Regions from separate parts of the Bradyrhizobium sp. B039 genome, predicted to be linked through region 2. Evidence: predicted binding sites of a transcription regulator. Region 2 holds the regulator's gene; each other region holds the start of a gene.
What was found. The regulator PhoB, encoded in region 2, activates phosphate uptake and scavenging genes when phosphate is short. The targets are predictions, from matches to a motif close to TGTCATNNANCTGTCAT.
Positions count from the first base shown of each region.

Region 1: a site for PhoB is predicted at 1,615-1,631, ahead of AAFG50_RS00935 (DUF2794 domain-containing protein). Genes of this name have one in related genera too.
Region 3: a site for PhoB is predicted at 1,821-1,837, ahead of AAFG50_RS19100 (DUF47 domain-containing protein). Genes of this name have one in related genera too.
Region 4: a site for PhoB is predicted at 1,040-1,056, ahead of AAFG50_RS19485 (RNA degradosome polyphosphate kinase). Genes of this name have one in related genera too.

Region 1 covers NZ_CP152416.1:188,195-191,842, reverse strand. The annotation lists gene AAFG50_RS00945 (Bax inhibitor-1/YccA family protein) at 1-275, shown strand, start outside; gene AAFG50_RS00940 (GNAT family N-acetyltransferase) at 503-1,033, shown strand; gene AAFG50_RS00935 (DUF2794 domain-containing protein) at 1,180-1,551, opposite strand; gene AAFG50_RS00930 (DUF1223 domain-containing protein) at 2,300-3,076, opposite strand; gene acnA (aconitate hydratase AcnA) at 3,297-3,648, opposite strand, start outside.
Region 2 covers NZ_CP152416.1:8,463,408-8,467,055, forward strand. The annotation lists gene AAFG50_RS39965 (aspartate aminotransferase family protein) at 1-331, opposite strand, end outside; gene AAFG50_RS39970 (GcrA family cell cycle regulator) at 786-1,295, shown strand; gene phoB (phosphate regulon transcriptional regulator PhoB) at 1,529-2,236, opposite strand; gene phoU (phosphate signaling complex protein PhoU) at 2,259-2,975, opposite strand; gene pstB (phosphate ABC transporter ATP-binding protein PstB) at 2,987-3,648, opposite strand, start outside.
Region 3 covers NZ_CP152416.1:4,118,059-4,121,706, reverse strand. The annotation lists gene sugE (quaternary ammonium compound efflux SMR transporter SugE) at 1-61, shown strand, start outside; gene AAFG50_RS19105 (inorganic phosphate transporter) at 54-1,061, opposite strand; gene AAFG50_RS19100 (DUF47 domain-containing protein) at 1,134-1,778, opposite strand; gene AAFG50_RS19095 (branched-chain amino acid ABC transporter permease) at 1,935-2,903, opposite strand; gene AAFG50_RS19090 (branched-chain amino acid ABC transporter permease) at 2,905-3,648, opposite strand, start outside.
Region 4 covers NZ_CP152416.1:4,202,662-4,206,309, forward strand. The annotation lists gene AAFG50_RS19485 (RNA degradosome polyphosphate kinase) at 1-966, opposite strand, end outside; gene AAFG50_RS19490 (DnaA/Hda family protein) at 1,102-1,779, opposite strand; gene AAFG50_RS19495 (CDP-alcohol phosphatidyltransferase family protein) at 1,871-2,413, opposite strand; gene purM (phosphoribosylformylglycinamidine cyclo-ligase) at 2,568-3,641, shown strand; gene purN (phosphoribosylglycinamide formyltransferase) at 3,641-3,648, shown strand, end outside.

The DNA of each region.
Region 1 (3,648 bases), 670 kb from region 2:
TCATGGGCCTGATCGGCATCATCATCGCGAGCCTGGTGAACCTGTTCCTGGCCAGCTCGATGCTGCAGTTCATCGTGTCGGTGGTCGGCGTGCTGGTGTTCGCGGGCCTCACCGCCTGGGATACCCAGCGGCTGAAGAACGACTACATCTACGGCTACGCTGCGGCCGGCGGTGACATCGCAGAGCGTGCGGCCATCACCGGCGCGCTGTCGCTGTACCTGAACTTCATCAACCTGTTCACGCTGCTCCTGCAGCTCCTCGGCCAGCGCGATTAAGCGATCGACCAGAGAGAACGACATGAGCCCCGGCCGCAAGGCCGGGGTTTTTGTTTGGGCCGGGTGCCACCACGAACACCGTCATTGCGAGCGCAGCGAAGCAATCCAGAGCGCCTCCGCGGATGCATTTCTGGATTGCTTCGCCGCAAGGGCTCCTCGCAATGACGGAGTATATGGAAACGATGTTGCCTCTTCCGGCCGCCGCGGGAAGGCTCTAATCTTTACCCATGTCCGCACCTGAAATCAGGCCCACCCTTGAGGCCGACCTCCCCGCCATCACCGCCATCTACCAGCAGGCCGTCCGCGAGGGCACGGCGACGTTCGAGCTGGAGCCGCCGGATCTTGCCGAGATGACGCGGCGCTACCGCGCGCTGGTCGACGGCGGCTATCCCTATTTCGTCGCCATCCTCGACGGCCGCGTTGCCGGCTACGCCTATGCCGGCGCCTACCGGCCGCGGCCAGCCTATCGCTTCACGGTCGAGAATTCGATCTATCTCGACCCCTCCTTCCACCGCCGCGGCGTCGGCTCGTTGCTGCTGGAGCGGCTGATCGCCGAGTGCGAGGCGCGCGGCTTCCGCCAGATGATCGCGGTGATCGGCGATTCCGCCAATGCCGGCTCGATCGGCGTGCACACCAAGGGCGGCTTCAGGATGATCGGCACGCATCCCAATGTCGGGCTGAAATTCGGCCGCTGGCTCGACACGGTGATGATGCAGCGCGAGCTCGGCGAGGGCGCCAGCACGGTGCCGGGGAAGTAAGCGCCTCACGTCATTCCGGGGCGCGCATAGCGCGAACCCGGAATCCAGAAGTTTCAAGCGAGCGATGCGGATCGAGATTCTCAGGCGCGCAACCGCGCGCCGGAGTTCGCGACTTCGTCGCGCCCCGGAATGACGACCGAAGGTCGTCACACCACGGCCAGCTTGCGATCGATCACCAGCAGCACGCGCTCGAGCTCGTGGCCGCGGCGCAGGATCAGGCCGGTCGCCGAGATCACGCTGTACATGCCCTGCTTGCGCGCGAGGCGCGGGTCCTTCTCGATGCGATAGATCGGCACTTCCGAGGCGCGGCGATAGACCGAGAACACCGCACGGTCCTTCAGGAAGTCGATGGCATAGTCGCGCCACTCGCCGTCGGCGACCATGCGGCCGTAGAGATTGAGAATTCGGCGCAGCTCGAGCCGGTTGAAGGTCACCTGGTTCGGCTGCGCATTCGCAGCGGGGGGACGCGCCGCCGCGCGCTGCTCGCTCGGATCGGCATCCTCCGACGTCAGACTCATGGAGCGCCTCCTGATCGCACGGCATGATCGCGTCCGCGAAAACCGTCCCCGGAACCGCGGATCATGACAATCGCATGATTGCGCCAACCGTTCCCCACCGCAAGGGGCTCTCGAGGGCTGTTTGAAGAGCTCTCGGTGCAACCCATTGAACCGGGGGCGAATCGGAACACACGCAACGGTGGAACTCTGTCGCGACGAACCGTCACGGGATCGTTAGCAGGAATCATAGTATCGCCGCTTTTCCGCCCAGCGCCTGCCGCCCTGCACTGCGAAAAGAGCTGTGTGCGTTGACCCGGTCCTTTCGGTTCCGGATTCCTCAGCCCCCAGCCCCCCGGGGTCGACGGGATCGGGTCTGTACGCGCGACAAGGAGGGCCAACGCGAGTTGGTCCTTTTTTGTTTGTGTCGGGATGTTTCTTCCCCCGCTGTCATTCCGGGACGCGCGAAGCGCGGGCCCGGAATCCATCAATCCAAGGTTCCCAGTTGAGAAATGGATTCCGGGCTCGCGCCAAAGAGGCGCGCCCCGGAATGACGAGGGACAAGATTTTTCCGACACGATCTTGCGTACGCTCTCTCCCCTCATCCTTCGCGCGGCGTCCCGAAGGATCGAGGCCCGAGCGGCATCAGCGGGGCCTTTCATGGTTCTCGCGGCGATGCGCAGCATCGTCCGCCGCGCGCGCAAGGGGCGCGCTCCTCACCATGAGGAGATAGAGCCAGACCGCGCATCAGGAAGAATGCGAAGCGTGCGCTTCAGTGCAGCGACGTGTATGCCGCGCCCAGCATCGGGCCGGGTTTCTCGCGGCTGCCGTCCTGGACATAGACCACCGCGCCATCGACGCCGTCGCGCGTGAGGTTCTCGATCGGCACCGTCCAGCTTTCCGGACGACCGTTCCAGTCGCCGACCTTGAGCAGGTTGCGCACCACGTTGTGATAGGTGATCTGCTGTCCGCGATTTTCGCCTTTGGCGATCGCGATCGGCACTGACTTCGCAATCGAGCAGATCCAGACTTCGCCGTGCGAGATCGCCGGCTCCTTGCTCGCGGCCACCGACACGTTGATCTGCTTGCCCGAGAGCGACATCGTCACCGGCACGCTCATCACGCCCATGCCTTTGTCGGTCTTGCCGATCGCACTCTCGATGCCGGCACGATCACTGCCGACGACATGCGTCGAGCCGTTCACCACGACCTGCGGGGTGTAGACCTCGCGGTCGCCGCGCATGCGCGAATAAGCGCGCTGCCGCGCCGAGAAGCGCGAATCCGCCAGCGTGTCCTTCCAGCCGAGATAATCCCAATAATCGATCGGCATGCTCAGCGCGATGATCGAGGGATCGCTGGAGAGATCGCCGATGATCTTGTCGGCGGGCGGGCAGGAGGAGCAGCCCTGCGAGGTGAAGAGCTCAACCACGGCGCGGGGATCAGCCTCAGCGGGACGGATGACGGCGACGATCGCACAGATGCCGAGTGCTCCCGACCAGAAGGCACCGGACCAACGTGAAATCAGATGAGAAGCCGTCATTGCTGTCATGTCGAACGCCGCACACCGTTGCTCGTGGGAAGGGAAATCTTATCGCCTGATGGTCACCGTAGTCTTACGGGCACGGCACATTCGACCGTCCAGGGCGGAGTTTCCGCCGGGCGGGCCCATCCGAAGCATGCCGCAAACGCGCGAAGGCGGCCTTGTGATAGGCCGCCTTCGTTTAACCTTCTACTCACTTCGCAGTGAGCCACCGTTCACAAATCCGCGCTTAAGCCGCGAGCTTGCGCAGCACGTAGTGCAGGATGCCGCCGTTCCGGTAGTAGTCGAGCTCGTCCAGCGTATCGATGCGGCAAAGCAGCGAAACGCGCTGCAACGAACCGTCGCCGGAGACGATCTCCGCGGTCAGCTTCTGGCGCGGCTTCAGATCGCCGACGAGACCACGCAGCGTGACCTTCTCGTCGCCCTTCAGGCCGAGCGACGACCAGGAGGTGCCTTCCTCGAAGGTCAGCGGCAGCACGCCCATACCGACAAGATTGGAGCGATGGATGCGCTCGAAGCTCTGGCAGATCACCGCGCGCACGCCGAGCAGGCGCGTGCCCTTCGCAGCCCAGTCGCGCGAG
Region 2 (3,648 bases):
CCAGCTTGATCACACCTTCCAGCGCCTCGGCGCCGGAATTGCAGAAGAACACGAAGTCCGCGAAGCTTTCATTGCACAGGCGCGCAGCGAGCTTCTCGCCGTCCGGACTCTGGAACAGGTTCGACATGTGCCAGAGTTTTGTGGCCTGCTCCTGCAGCGCCTTGACCAGCGCGGGATGGGCATGGCCGAGCGCGTTCACGGCGACGCCCGAGGTAAAATCGAGATAGCGATCGCCATTGGTCGCAATCAGCCAGCAGCCTTCGCCGCGCTCGAAACCGAGGTCGGATCTGGCGAAAACGGGAAGCAAATGCGGCGCTGCGCTGTTAGTCATGACGATCACTTGATGTTGCGGACGGCCTGAACACGCTCACGCAGCGCACCATTGACCGGCCCGGAAAACGAAACGTGCCGCCTTTTAAGGGCGGCACGTGACACTATCTTATGCCTGGTGAAACCGGTGTCAATGCCGCCCGAAAGCCTCGCGAAACGCTGAATCCGTAGTCTTGCGGAGCCGAAATTGCGGGGTTTTCGCCACGGAACATGTGGAAGCGAGTCGGCGGACTCTTGCGCGTGAGTCACGCCATATTGTAGCGTTTGGCTTGTCAGATACGACATCTCGTGCAGTGTTTCTGATCCTCTAAGTCCTCATGTACCGGCGTAGACGTTCGGGCGTTATCGGCGCGCCCGGCGAGCCTTAAGGGATTCTGACGGCACGGGTTTTTCGAGGCTTAGGCATTCGCCGCGAGGCGCCAGGATGGCAGCCGCACGGCGAGGGAAAGGGTGCAATGACGGTTTTGACCTGGTCCGACGATCGCGTCGAGCAGTTGAAAAAGCTCTGGGAGGCCGGATTATCGGCCAGCCAGATCGCAGCCGAGCTCGGGAACGTGACCCGCAATGCCGTGATCGGCAAGGTACACAGGCTCGGCCTATCCGGCCGCGCCAAGAGCCCCTCATCGGCGGCTCCGCGGCCGCGCAAGGCGCGCCCCGCGCAGCACATGATGCGGGTGAGCCGCCCCATTGCGCGCGGCAACACCGCGCTGGCGCAGGCCTTCGAGGTCGAGGTGGAGGCCGAACCGGTCACCTACGACAACGTGGTGCCGATGAGCCAGCGGCTGTCGCTGCTGGAGCTGAACGAGGCGACCTGCCACTGGCCGGTCGGCGATCCCTCGAGCCCGGATTTCTTCTTCTGCGGCGGCAGGGCGCTGTCGGGCCTGCCCTACTGCGCGCAGCACTCGCGCGTGGCATATCAGCCCGCCGCGGATCGCCGGCGCGCACCGGCGAAGCCCTCGCGGTGAGTTTGTCGCTCTAGCTGATTGCAAAGACGGCGCCGTCACGCGATGACGGATCGACACACTCCGATGTCGTCCCGGCGAAGGCCGGGACCCATAACCACCAGCAGATGTGGTTACGGGGACACGGAGTTACCCTTGTCGCGCAAACAATTGCGCCCTGGGGTTATGGGTCCCGGCCTTCGCCGGGACGACACCGATATCGTGGCGACAGCTCGCCAAACCAACTCGCCCCTAGCTTACGTCTGCTCCGCCTTCGCAAAGCGATCATCCAGCGCGTAGCCGGCGCCGCGGACGGTGCGGATGGGATCCTGCTCGCGGCCGAGATTGAGCAGCTTGCGCAGGCGGCCGATGTGGACGTCGACGGTGCGCTCGTCGATGTAGATGTCGCGGCCCCAGACGCTGTCGAGCAGCTGCTCGCGCGAGAACACGCGGCCGGGATGCTCCAGGAAGAACTCCAAGAGGCGATATTCGGTCGGGCCGAGGTCGATCGGCCGGCCCGAGCGCGCGACGCGGCGCTTGTCGCGATCGAGCTCGATGTCGCCATAGGCCAGCACCGTGGCGAGCCGCTCCGGGCTTGCGCGCCGCAGCAGGCCCTTCACGCGTGCCAAGAGCTCCGGCACCGAGAACGGCTTGACGATGTAGTCGTCGGCGCCGGTCGCAAGACCCCGCACCCGCTCGCTCTCCTCGCCGCGCGCGGTGAGCATGATGATCGGGAGCTGCTTGGTCTCGGGCCGGGTCCGCAGCCGGCGGCACAGCTCGATGCCCGACAGGCCCGGCAGCATCCAGTCGAGTACGATCAGATCGGGGATGTGTTCCTTGAGGCGGGTGTCGGCGTCGTCGCCGCGCATCACCGTCTCCACATCATAGCCGTCGCCTTCGAGGTTGTAGCGGAGAAGCTCGGTGAGAGCTTCCTCGTCCTCAACCACCATAATGCGTGCGCCCATGGTGTCGTCGCTCCTTAAGTCTTCAGGTATTCGGGACCGTCGTGGCGAAGGTCGTCATGTCGCCCTTCGGTCGCTTGTCGGTGATCGCCTGGCCCTCGATCATGTAGAACACGGTCTCGGCGATGTTGGTGGCGTGGTCGCCGATCCGCTCGATGTTCTTGGCGCAGAACATCAGATGGATGCAGAACGAGATGTTGCGCGGATCCTCCATCATGTAGGTGAGGAGCTCGCGGAACAGCGAGGTGCAGATGGCGTCGACTTCCTCGTCGCCCTTCCACACCGCCATCGCCGCCGGCAGATCATGCGCGGCATAGGCGTCCAGCACCGACTTGACCTGCTGCTGCACGAGGTCGGTCATGTGCTCGAGGCCGCGGAACAGCTTGAGCGGATGGAAATCCGTCTCCAGCGCCGCGACGCGCTTGCCCATGTTCTTGGCAAGGTCGCCGATGCGCTCGAGATCGGTCGCAACGCGCATGGCGCCGACGATCTCGCGCAGATCGACCGCCATCGGCTGGCGGCGGGCGATGGTGAGCACGGCGCGCTCCTCGATGCGCTTCTGCAGCGCGTCGAGCTCGGTGTCGGTGGCGACGACGCGCTGGCCGAGCGCGACGTCTCGGCGGATCAGCGCGTCGACGGAATCGACGATCATGCGCTCGGCGATCCCGCCCATCTCGGCGACGAGCCGGGTGAGCTCCTGGAGGTCGGTGTCGAAGGCCTTTGCGGTATGTTCAGAACCCATGTCCCGTCTCCTCAGCCGAACCGGCCGGTGATGTAATCCTGCGTGCGCCGGTCGCTCGGCGACGTGAAGATCTTGCTGGTGTCGTCGAACTCGATCAGCTCGCCGAGATACATGAACGCGGTCTTGTCGGAGACGCGCGCCGCCTGCTGCATGTTGTGGGTGACGATCGCGATCGTGTAGTTCTCGGACAGTTCCTGGATCAGCTCCTCGACCTTGGCGGTCGAGATCGGGTCGAGCGCCGAGCAGGGCTCGTCGAACAGGATCACCTCGGGCCGCACCGCGACGGTGCGGGCGATGCAGAGGCGCTGCTGCTGGCCGCCGGAGAGCGACAGGCCGGAGGCGTTGAGCTTGTCCTTGACCTCGTTCCACAGCGCGCCGCCGCGCAGCGCCTTCTCGACGCGGTCGTCCATCTCGGACTTCGAGATCTTCTCGTAGAGGCGGATGCCGAAGGCGATGTTCTCGTAGATCGTCATCGGGAACGGCGTCGGCTTCTGGAACACCATGCCGACGCGGGCGCGCAGCAGGTTGAGGTCGAGCTTGCCGTCGAGGATGTTGGTCTGGTCGAGCATGAGCTGGCCGGTGGCGCGCTGCCCCGGATAGAGGTCGTACATCCGGTTGAAGATGCGCAGCAGGGTCGACTTGCCGCAGCCGGACGGGCCGATGAACGCGGTGA
Region 3 (3,648 bases), 4.3 Mb from region 2:
TCGCCTGGCCAGCATCGGACTGATCGTTGCCGGTATCATCGGGCTGAAGCTCGTTACTTGACGAAAATCCTGACCGCCCACCAGGTCAGCGCGGCGACGATCGCCGAGGCCGGCATCGTGATCACCCAGGCATAGACGATCGAGCTGGCGACGTTCCAGCGTACCGCCGAGAGGCGGCGGGCAGCGCCGACGCCGACGATGGCGCCGGTGATGGTGTGGGTGGTCGAGACGGGAACCCCGAGGAAGGTCGCCATGAACAGGGTCGCGGCGCCGCCAGTTTCGGCGCAAAAGCCCTGCATCGGCGTCAGTTTCGTGATGCGCAGGCCCATGGTGCGGACGATGCGCCAGCCGCCCATCAGCGTGCCCATCGCCATCGCCGCCTGGCAGGACAGCACGACCCAGAACGGCACCGAGAATTCGCTGCCGAGATGGCCCTGTGAATAGAGCAGCACGGCGATGATGCCCATGGTCTTCTGCGCGTCATTGCCGCCATGGCCGAGCGAATAGAGCGAGGCGGAGGCGAATTGCAGGATGCGGAAGGCGCGATCCACGGCGAAGGGCGTCGATCGCACCGAGGCCCAGGAGACGATCGCAACCAGCAGCATCGCCAGCAGGAAGCCGACCAGCGGAGACAGCACGATGGCGATCACCGTCTTGGACAATCCGCTCCAGACCGCCGCCGAAATCCCGGCTTTGGCCACGCCGGCACCGAACAACCCGCCGATCAGCGCATGCGACGACGAAGACGGGATGCCGAGCGCCCAGGTCACGAGGTTCCAGACGATGGCGCCGACCAGCGCCGCGAAGATCACGTGGGCATCGACGATTGAGGGATCGATAATGCCGGTGCCTATGGTCTGGGCGACGTGCAGCCCGAACACCATGAAGGCGACGAAATTGAAGAAAGCGGCCCAGAACACCGCGAATTGCGGCCGCAGCACGCGGGTCGAGACGATGGTCGCGATCGAATTGGCGGCGTCATGCAGGCCGTTCAAGAAGTCGAACAGCAGCGCGACGGCGATCAGTCCGACCAGGACGGGAAGACCCAACGCAGCATCCACGGCGAGGCCCCTGCCTTAAAGTTTTGGCATGATTTGCGCGGACAACCGCTGCACATTTTTCCGGATCATGCGCTACACTTGCTCGATGACGATGCTGTTGATCTCGTTTGCGACGTCGTCGAAGCGATCGGCGACCTTTTCGAGATGGTCGTAGATCTCGACACCGACGATGAAATCCATCGCGTTGCCGTCGCGGTGTTTGAGGAACAGCTCCTTCATCCCGATGTCGTGGAGATCGTCGACCCGGCCCTCGAGCTTGGTCAGCTCTTCCGTGATCGCGGTCAGCATGGCCACGTTCTTGCCGATCTGCTGCATCAGGGGCAGCGCACGGCCGACCAGATTGGCGCATTCGATCAGAAGCCCGCCGATCTCGCGCATCGGCGGCTCGAAGGCGCGGACCTCGAACAGCATCACGGCCTTGGCGGTCTGCTGCATCTGGTCGATGGCGTCGTCCATCGAGGTGATGAGGTTCTTGATGTCGCCGCGGTCGAACGGCGTGATGAAGGTGCGGCGCACCGCCGTCAGCACCTCACGGGTGATGTTGTCGGCATCGTTCTCGAACTGGTTGACGCGCTGGCAATAGACCGGCGTCTCCTCGCCCCCGTTGAGCATGCCCTGGAGCGCGATCGAGCCCTGGATCACGGTCTGGGCATGGCGGTCGAACAGGTCGAAGAACCGTTCTTCCTTGGGCAGGAAAGCGCGAAACCATCGCATCATGGGGATAGACTACCGGTTGGAAATGGCCCGGCCCGGAAGGGCCGTCACGAAACTGTCATAGACCATTTTCGGTCCGCGCGCGTGCCACCTCACGCCCGCGGCGCCGGATCATCCACCACTTTCACGAAGCAGGTAAATTGACCTTAAATCAATTACTTAGAGCGAACGCCGGAAGTAATGCGCGATTTCACCGACGACGCCGCGGCGGAAGGTGAGCACGCAGATCACGAAGATCGAGCCCTGGATCACCGTCACCCACTGGCCGAAGCTCGCCAGATATTGCTGCATGGCGATGATCACGAAGGCGCCGACCACGGGTCCGAAGATGGTCCCGAGACCCCCGACCAGCGTCATCAGCACGACTTCGCCCGACATCGACCAGTGCACGTCGGTGAGCGAGGCATTCTGCGCCACGAACACCTTCAGCGATCCGGCGAAGCCGGCCAGCGTGCCCGACAGGACGAAGGCCATGAACTTGTACTGGTCGGTGCGGTAGCCGAGCGAGATCGCGCGCTGCTCGTTCTCGCGGATCGACTTCAGCACCTCGCCGAACGGCGAGTTGATGATGCGGAAGATCAACAGGAAGCCGGCGAGGAAGCCGACCAGCACGACGTAGTACAGGACCGTCGGCTTGGAGAGATCGAGGACGCCGAACATGTGCCCCTGCGGAATGCCCTGGATGCCGTCTTCGCCATGGGTGAACGGCGCCTGGAGGTAGATGAAGTACAGGAGCTGCGACAGCGCCAGCGTGATCATCGAGAAATAGATGCCCTGGCGGCGGATCGAGATGTAGCCGGTCACGATCGAGAGCACGAAAGCACCGGCGACGCCGACGAGGATGCCGAGCTCCGGCGGCAACGCCCACACCTTCAGCGCATGCGCGCTGCAATAGCCGGCCGTGCCTAAGAACATCGCGTGGCCGAACGACAGCAGGCCGCCATAGCCGATCAGAAGGTTGAAGGCGCAGGCGAGGAGCGCGAAGCACAGCGCCTGCATCACGAAGAACGGATAGACCCCCGTGAACGGCACCGACGCCAGCAGCAGCGCCATCACCGCAAACACGATCATCTCGTCACGCATCGCGCGCGGGGTCGCCCGCAGCGTATCGTCCGTCAAGGCTGTCATATCAGGCCGCCCTTCCCGTCAATCCCGATGGCTTCACCAAGAGCACCAGCACCATCAGCACGAACACGACGGTGTTGGAGGCCTCGGGGTAGAAATACTTGGTCAGGCCCTCGATCACGCCGAGCGCGAAACCTGTGATGATCGAGCCCATGATCGATCCCATGCCGCCGATCACCACCACGGCAAACACCACGATGATGAGGTCGGCGCCCATCAGCGGCCGCACCTGGTTGATCGGCGCCGAGAGCACGCCGGCGAGCGCGGCAAGGCCGACGCCGAGACCGTAGGTCAGCGTGATCATGCGCGGCACGTTGATGCCGAAGGCGCGGACCAGCGTCGGGTTTTCGGTCGCGGCGCGGAGGTAAGCGCCGAGCCGCGTCTTCTCGATCAGGTACCAGGTCGCCAGACACACGATAAGCGAGAACACGACGACCCAGCCGCGATAGACCGGAAGGAACATGAAGCCGAGATTCATGCCGCCCTTGAGCTGGTCAGGAATGGCGTAAGGCAGGCCCGACGATCCAAAATAGTTCTGGAACACGCCCTGCACGATCAGCGCAATGCCGAAGGTCAGCAGCAGGCCGTAGAGATGGTCAAGCCCGGTCAGCCATTGCAGCATGGTCCGTTCCAGGATCATGCCGAAGATGCCGACGACGATCGGAGCGACGATCAATGCCGGCCAGTAGCCGATACTGAGATAATCATTGTTCAGCAGGAAATAGGCGACGAAGGCGCCCATCATGTA
Region 4 (3,648 bases), 4.3 Mb from region 2:
GAGGCGGGTGAGCTGCGACAGCTCGTTCATGGCGAGCACGCCGTCGACCAGGAAGACTTCGTCATCGGCGGCGGAGAGGGCATGCTGCACGAAGTTGCGCAGCTGCTCCGGCATTTTGGCGTCGATCTCGAGCCGGATCACCGATCCGCGGCGGCGGCGCTTCAGCGCGGTCTCGAACAGGCGGACGAGATCCTCGGCCTCTTCCTCGATTTCGAGCTCGGAGTCGCGGAGGATGCGGAAGGCGCCCTGGCCATGCAGATTGTAGCCGGGGAACAGTCGGTTGATGAACAGGGCGGTCGCCTGCTCCAGCGAGATCAGCCGCATCGTGCCCTCGGACGGCAGGCGGATGAAGCGGTCGATCTTGCCGGGCATGCGGATCAGCGCGTTCATCTGCTTGCCGTCGGCGGCGCGCGTGAGCTGGAGCGCGATGGTGAAGCCGAGGCTCGGGATGAACGGGAAGGGATGGGCCGGGTCGATCGCGAGCGGCGTCAGCAGCGGGAACACGTTGTTGAGGAAGTAGTCCTCGATCCAGGTCCGCTCAGCCTTGGTGACCTCCTTGCCGTCCACCAGCACTATGCCGACATCGGCCAGCGTGGCGCGCAGGTCGCGCCAGATCGCCTGTTGGTCGGAAGCAAGCTGGGAGACCGTGCGGTTGATCAGCGCGAGCTGCTCGGACGGCGTCAGGCCGTCGGGGCTGCGCTCGGCAATGCCCTCGCGCACCTGGGCCTTGATGCCGGCGACGCGGACCATGAAGAATTCGTCGAGGTTGTTCGCGGAAATCGACAGGAATCGCACCCGCTCCAGCACGGGATGGCTGGGATTGACCGATTCCTCCAGGACGCGGCGGTTGAAATGCAGCCAGGAGAGCTCGCGGTTGATGAATCGCTCGGGGCTCGATGCGATCGCCGGCAGGCTTTCCGTCTCCGGGACTTTTTCTTTTATTTCAACAGCTTGCGCGGAGTCCATGAGAAGTCGGTCCATCCAGTTTGCCCCAATTTGCGACTGACGCGCAAAACCGCCGGGAGCATGTGTTAGGGCGATGACGTTTCGATGACATTGATGTTCCGCCGTTCCGCGCCGTCAAGCGGCGTTGGGGCGCGGTCAGGCGTCGCGGAGCAGCTCGGCGGCCAGCGCCCGGGTCACCGGGCGGCCGAGCCGCAGGGCTTCGCTGTCGAGCAGTTCCACGGCCTGCCGGGCGGCGGCCGAGGATCGCTCCAGGCGGGTGGCGAGGTAGCTGACCACGCTCTCGTCCACGGTGAGCTGGCGGTCGGCGCAGAATTTGACGATCAGGCCGCGGAAGAGCTGGTCGTCAGGAGGCAGCAGCGTGACCACCGGCACTGCGCGCAGCCGCGAGCGCAGGTCGTTGAGCTCGATGTCCAGCGCAGCCGGCACATCGCGCCCCGTGAACAGGACGTAGGCGCCATCCTCACGGGCGAGGTTCATCAGGTGGAAGAGGGCGCGCTCGTCAAAATCCTTGGCCTTGAGATCCTCGACCACCAGCGCGCCGGTGGCGAGCGCGCCAGGAACGCCTGCGGCGGTCAACGCATTGGCCGTGGTCGAGCGGGCGCCGGCCTCCTCGGCCCAGATCGCGGCGAGATGGCTCTTGCCGCTGCCTTCGGGGCCGGCCAGCCACATGATCCGGTTCGGCCATTCCGGCCAGCCGTCGATCAAGGCGAGGCCGGCAGCGTTGGCGGGGCCTTCGAGGAAATTGTCCCGGCTGAGGCTCTCCGCGTGTGGCAGCGAGAACGCCAATTGTCGGGGGTGAACGCGGCCTGCCACGCTTGCTTTGCTCCATGCCGGACGGCCGGCTTCGCTTGAAAGATTCGACTTGATCGGGCGTGAGTTGGCCTTTTGCGGGGCCGGTTCGCGCTCATTTGGCCTCGATCGTGCTCATGTGCCGGACCCACTCGACGAGATAGAGCGACACGGAGGAGAGCGTGAAGATCGTGACGAGGCCCATCAGGATAATATCATAGGGCGCCGGCTTGAACCCGAAGGCAAGCGCGGCCAGCACCAGCGCCGCGAATGCCACCTGGGCGACCGTGTTGAGCTTCGACACTTTCGACGGCTTCATCTCGACGGGCCGGTCGAACAGCCAGGACACGATCACGGCGGCGACAATCATGATGTCGCGGGATACCACCAGGATCACGATCCAGCGCGGAATCGCGCCCCAGATGCCGAGCGACATATAGATCGAGACCAGCAGCGCCTTGTCCGCGAGCGGATCGAGCAAGGCCCCGAGCTCGCTTGCCATGTTGAAGCGCTTGGCGAGGAAGCCGTCCACGGCATCGCTGATCCCGGCGATCAGGAAGACGGCGAACGCCACCTCCATTTGGCTCGACACGATGGCCCAGACGATGATCGGGACCAGCATGATGCGGCCCAGAGTGATGATGTTCGGAATACTCACGCGGCGCTTCCCGGCACCCGGCCTGACCTCGAATCCGCCCCGTTTGAAGGCTGAACCCGTTGATATCTACATAGTATGGCGCCGAGCGCCATGCGAGCCATTGCGCGTCCCCGGAATTCGACGTAACCAGCCGCAACCCCACTGGAAATCGGGCATGACCGACCGCAAAAACGGCCTCACCTACGCCGATTCAGGCGTCGATATCGACGCGGGCAACCGCCTGGTCGATCTGATCAAGCCGATGGTGCGCGCCACCGCGCGGCCCGGCGCCGACGCCGAGATCGGCGGCTTCGGCGGCCTGTTCGACCTCAAGGCGGCCGGTTTCAGGGATCCCGTCCTGGTCGCCGCCACCGACGGCGTCGGAACCAAGGTCAAGATCGCGATCGAAACCGGCCTGCATGGCGGCATCGGCATCGATCTGGTCGCCATGAGCGTCAACGACCTCGTGGTGCAGGGCGCCGAGCCGCTGTTCTTCCTCGACTATTTCGCCTGCGGCAAGCTCGATCCGGAGGCGACCGCCTCGATCGTCGCCGGCGTCGCCGATGGCTGCCGGGAATCCGGCTGTGCCCTGATCGGCGGCGAGACCGCCGAGATGCCAGGCCTCTACAAGGACGGCGACTATGACCTCGGCGGCTTTGCAGTCGGCGCCGCCGAGCGCGGTACGCTGTTGCCGCGCAAGGACATCGCCGCCGGAGACGCCGTGATCGGTCTTGCCTCGTCGGGCGTGCACTCCAATGGCTTCTCGCTGGTGCGCAAGATCGTCGAGCAGTCCGGCCTCGGCTTCGAGGCGCCGGCGCCGTTCGCGCCTGTCATGACGCTCGGCGGCGCGCTGCTGACGCCGACGAAGCTCTACGTCAAATCCTGCCTGCGCGCGATCCGGGAGACCGGCGCGGTGAAGGGGCTCGCCCACATCACCGGCGGCGGCTTCACCGACAACATTCCGCGCGTGCTGCCCAAGAACCTTGGCGTCGGCATCGATCTGGCGCGGCTGCCCGTGCTACCGGTGTTCAAATGGCTGGCCGCGCAGGCCGGGATCGCCGAGCTCGAAATGCTGCGCACCTTCAACTGCGGCATCGGCATGATCGCGATCGTCGAGCCGGACAAGGTCGACCGGGTCGTGCAGGTCTTCACCGAAGCAGGCGAGAGCGTGGCGCAGCTCGGCACCGTGATCCCCGCCGAGGGCGAGCATCGCGTCGTCTACAATGGCCATCTCGATCTGGCGCCGTGATGAAGCG